One region of the Glutamicibacter protophormiae genome, then DNA from elsewhere that is predicted to be linked to it. Evidence: riboswitches for the same ligand, from Rfam matches in the RefSeq annotation. Region 1 holds a riboswitch; the other holds the start of a gene.
What was found. A riboswitch is a leader RNA that binds a small molecule or an ion and turns the genes downstream of it on or off. The one in region 1 is predicted to bind S-adenosylmethionine.

Region 1 (2,443 bases):
CGTGTTGAAGCCGCTCATGCGAAGCTCTCCTCTCGGGTGGCGGCCTGGGCCGCGCTCAGTGCGCGGTCCAGGTCGCGGATCAAATCTGCGGGGTCTTCCAGACCCACCGACAGGCGCAGCACCGCGCGGTTCAGGCCCGCGTCGGCCAGCTGCGCTTCGGAAAGCCGGCAATGGGTCATGGTGGCCGGGTGCGCGATCATGGTGCGGGTGTCGCCGATGTTGGCGGCCAGCACGATCACCTCCAGGCTGTCGATGAACGCGGAAACCAGGGCCTCGTCGTGCAGCTGAACCGCAAGCACGCTGCCGGTGCCGCGCGGGAAGAAGCGCTTGGCGCGTTCGTGATGCGGGTGCCCGGGACGGCTGGGGTGGTGCACCGCCGCCACCGCCGGGTGGGCCTGCAGGAAGTTGGCCAGTAGCAGCAGGTTCTGCTGCGCCGCGGCGGTGCGCACCGACAGCGTCTCGATTCCGGTCAGGATGCCGTGGGCGCTGGCGGCCGACAGCGTGGGTCCCAGATCATGCAGGAACTTGGAGCGCACCAGCATGGAATAGGCTCCGGCCCCGTAGCGCTCCAGCAGCGAGGTGCCGGCGTAGCGGGCGCGCGGGGCGGCGATCTGCGCCCAGCGTTCCGGGTCGGAGAAGTCGAAGGTCCCGGAGTCCACCACCACGCCGCCGAGCACCTGGCCGTGGCCGGCCAGCGCCTTGGTGGCCGAGTGCACCACGATGTCCGCGCCGTGCAGCAGCGGACGGAAATTGGCCGGGGTGGCCAGGGTGTTGTCCACGACCACCGGGATGTTGTGGCGGTGCGCGATCTCGCTGAGCGTCGGCAGGTCCGGCAGCGTGGACAGCGGATTGGTGACCGACTCCAGGAAGAAGGCTCGGGTGTCCGGTTCAATGGCCGCTTCCCAAGCTTCCGGGTCCTCCGGGTCCACGAAGCTGACCCGGATGCCGAAGTCGTTGAAGGAATCGGTGAGCAGGTCCACGGTGCCCCCATAGAGCTGGCTGGAGGCGATGATGTGCTTGGGGCCCTGGGTCAGGGCCAGCAGCGCCAGCGCCACGGCCGCCTGGCCAGTGGCCGTGGCCACCGCATGGGCCCCGGCTTCCAGGGCCGCGGCGCGCTGCTCGAACACTGCCACCGTGGGGTTCCCGGTGCGCGAGTAGGTGAAGCCCGTCTGGCGCAGCGCGAACTTCTCCACCGCCTCGGCATGCGAGGGGAACTCGTAGGCCGCGGAGGAATACAGCGGCACGGCCAGCGGTCGGTAGTCGCCGCTGGGGGTGTACCCGGCGTGGATGGCCGTCGTCGACGGCCCGGTGTGTGGCTGTGCCATGGCTGGCTCCTTCTCGTTGTCGAATCCACGAGAGAGGGCACCGAACACGGTGCGAGGTACCGGGGACGGCAGGCCGGCGGCCTGTCCATCACGGTACGAGGCACAGCGCAGCGTCAAGAGACGCAGTCCGGGGCTGCTCCATCGTTCCTGGCATTAGCACCTTTCGGTTTCCCGATGGTTGCTGCGACGTCGACGAGCCAGATCTCTCGGTCGCTCTTGATGGGGTGTGTAGTTCCATGGTTGGACATGGGTCCCGGACGGCGCAAACGGCGCCGGGGGCTGCGCTTCACACAAGGCAGTGGCCCGTCATATGTCGCGTGCTCGTCATCGTTACACAGGGTGCCCGGACCTTGTATGACGCGGCGCTCAGGCCAAAAACCGCAGAATCCCGGGGATATTCGCCGCGCAATGTGTCCTGCGCGGCGAAACGATGACGCAGTGTGACGGTGTCAGCCGAGCAGGTGGACTCCGAATTCCGCGACGACCGTGCGCACTTCTTCCAGGTAGCGCCGGGCCTGCTCGGTCAGCGGGATCGCTGCATGGTCGATCCAGCCGATCTCGATGCGCTCGTCGATATCCAGCGGGATCGCGACGATCGAGGGATCCAGCTCGTCGCTGATGATGCCGGTGGAGATCGTGTACCCGCCCAGGCCGATCATGAGATTGAAGATGGTCGCGCGGTCCGAAACCCTGATCTCGCGCTTGCTGGACAGCGTGGAGAGGATCTCCTCCGCGAAGTAGAAGGAGTTGTTCGCGCCCTGGTCGAAGGTCAGCCGCGGCAGGTCTTCGAGATCGGCAAGGGTTGCCCGCCGGCGGGATGCCAGCGGGTTGCTGCGCGAGATGAAGATGTGCGGATCGGCGAGGAACAGCGGGTGGAACACCAGCCGGGATTCGCGCAGCAGCTTGTCGATCACCTTTGCGTTGAAGTCGTTGCGGTAGAGGATCCCGATCTCGCTGCGCAGCGTGCGCACGTCCTCGATGATCTCTTCGGTGCGGGTCTCGCGCAGCGAGAACTCGTACTCTTCGGCCCCGCTGGCCTGGACCATGCGCACGAACGCATCCACGGAAAACGAGTAGTGCTGGGTCGAGATCCCCAGCAGGCGGCGGGAGGGCGGGCG
Region 2 (2,443 bases), 120 kb from region 1:
GCGTTCTCCTGCCGGCCGTTGCGCGCCCCAGTTTACCAATACGCAACATCCGTCCAGCCTGAACGGAAGATTATGACACCTTTCGGGCAGGCTTCCCGTTGGCTGGATCCGGTATCCGCCGGCCGGGGCCCGCGCCTACACTCGATCCATGGACTCCACCCCGAACAGCACCGCCGCCCGGCTGCGGGAATACCTGAACGATGCGCGCCAGGCGGTGATCTTCAAAAGCGGGCAGCTCACCGAGGAACTGGCCCGCCGGCCCATGACCGCCACCGGCACCCACATCCTGGGGGTCGTGCACCACCTGGCCATCACCGAGTACGGCTATTTCGGGTTGTGCCTCAACCGACCGGTAGACGACCCCTACGCGCGGAAGATGTTGGAGCTCGATGACCCGCAGGCGGATTTCATCCCTCCGGCAGATTTCTCCGCACAGCAGGTCATCGACCTCTACCAGCGGGCCATCGAGTTCGCCGACGCAGGGTTCGACAAGCTCGAGCTCGCTTCCCCGGCCGAAGTCCCCTGGTGGGTCCGCCACCGGCAGACCACCCTTGAGCGCCTGATGGTGCACATGATCGCCGAGACCTCGCGCCATGCAGGCCATCTGGACATCGTGCGCGAACTGCTGGACGGGCAGGTCGGGCTGCGCCCCGAAGCCCCGAACCTGCCGGACTACACGGCCCGGCAATGGCAGGAGCAGCGGGACCGGCTGCAGCAGGCCGCCGACTCGAAGCGCGGCAGCGGCTAGGGCGTTGCCCGGCGGTCATATTACGGAACGGAACTTCACTGCTTAATCGCGCGAAGGTAGCATCGACAGTGTTGCTTCACGAGACGCGGCGCCAAGCTCCGACTGGCCGCGCACCAACCCCAGGTTCATGGGTGGTTCGGATGAAGAAGCGGTCCGGGCATCAACCGATGCACGGGCAAGAGCTCAGCGAGAGTTGTCCCTGCCATGGCATTTTCCGTCCTCCCCATTATCGATCTGCAAACCGGCCAGGTGCAGTTCACGGTGCAGGGCCGCTGGCACACCCGCTATATCGCCGATCCCGCGCATCTTGAACGGCTGGTCTCCCGCTCCTCCCGGCGCCCGGTGTTCGATCCCCGAGCTGGGGAGCTGGTGGTGTTCGTGGCGGCCGCCGGACAGCCGGACGGGCGCAGGTGCGCTTTTAGGCTTGCCAAATTCCCCGGCACCATCGCACTGGCTAGAGTGAGAGGCTGAACAGAACCCCGGGTTTCGTTGAGAAATCCCAAGCCGTAGGAGAGTCATCCTCGTGATGCCGCAACACCCCGCGACGCAGCCCACCCCCGCCCAGATCCGCCGCTGGCGCAAGTACGTTGCGGACGAGGTCGCCGAAGGCGCGATCTACCGCGCGCTGGCCCGAAGGAAGACCGGACAGGAAAAGCAGATCCTGCTGGGCCTGGCCGCGGCCGAGGAACGCCACGAGGAATACTGGCGCACCAAGCTCGGCGAGCATGCCCGCCCGGTACGGCCCTCGCTGCGCCGCAGCTTCCTGCGTTTCCTGGCGCTGAGCTTCGGCTCGGTGTTTGTGCTGGCGCTGGCCCAGCGGGCCGAAAGCAGCACCCCCTATGCGACCGATGCCGATGCCTCCCCGCAGATGGCCGCCGACGAGCAGGTCCATGAGGAAGTCGTCCGCGCCTTGGCCACCGCCGGCCGCGCGCGGCTGTCGGGCAACTTCCGCGCCGCAGTCTTCGGCGCCAACGACGGCCTGGTTTCCAACCTGGCCCTGGTTATGGGCATCGGTGCGACCGGCGTTTCCTCCGGGCTGGTGCTGTTCTCCGGCATTGCCGGCCTGCTGGCCGGTGCGCTGTCCATGGCCGCGGGCGAATACGTCTCGGTGCGCTCCCAGCGCGAGCTGCTCACCGCCTCGCGCCCCACCCAGGTGACGTTGACCGCCGCTCCGGACCTGGATCTGGACGCCAACGAACTGGTGCTCATCTACAAGGCCCGCGGCATGACCGACGAGGACGCCGAGCACCGCGCCGCCGAACGCATGGGCCTGTTCACCTGCGACTGCAACCCGTCCTTCTCGCTGAACCCGGAAGCCCGGGCCGAAGAACTGGAGAACGAGCACGAGGAACTGGGCTCGGCCACCGGCGCCGCGGCGACTTCCTTCTGCCTGTTCGCCTCCGGCGCGGTCATTCCGATCCTGCCGTACATCTTCGGCATGTCGGGCCTGGCCGCGATCATCACCTCGGTGCTGCTGGTCGGCGCCGCGCTGATGATCACCGGCGGCATCGTCGGGCTGTTGTCCGGGGCTTCGCCGATGAAGCGCGGCCTGCGCCAGCTGGCCATCGGCTGGGGCGCCGCCGCCGTCACCTACTGCCTGGGCCTGCTGTTCGGCACCAACGTCGCCTGAGCCCCGCTGGCCCCGTCAGCCAGTCCCCCGGCCGTCGCCTGATCCATCAGGAGGCGGCCGCTTCC

Region 2: linked by a shared signal. The riboswitch ahead of JQN66_RS03165 (hypothetical protein) and the one ahead of JQN66_RS03660 (O-acetylhomoserine aminocarboxypropyltransferase/cysteine synthase family protein) in region 1 are both predicted to bind S-adenosylmethionine.

What each region holds. Positions count from the first base shown of each region.
Region 1 covers NZ_CP069806.1:757,641-760,083, reverse strand. The annotation lists gene JQN66_RS03665 (cystathionine gamma-synthase) at 1-18, opposite strand, end outside; gene JQN66_RS03660 (O-acetylhomoserine aminocarboxypropyltransferase/cysteine synthase family protein) at 15-1,325, opposite strand; SAM riboswitch class I at 1,461-1,551, opposite strand; gene JQN66_RS03655 (LysR family transcriptional regulator) at 1,775-2,443, opposite strand, start outside.
Region 2 covers NZ_CP069806.1:639,412-641,854, reverse strand. The annotation lists gene JQN66_RS03170 (DinB family protein) at 149-748, shown strand; SAM riboswitch class IV at 823-936, shown strand; gene JQN66_RS03165 (hypothetical protein) at 953-1,219, shown strand; gene JQN66_RS03160 (VIT1/CCC1 transporter family protein) at 1,275-2,378, shown strand.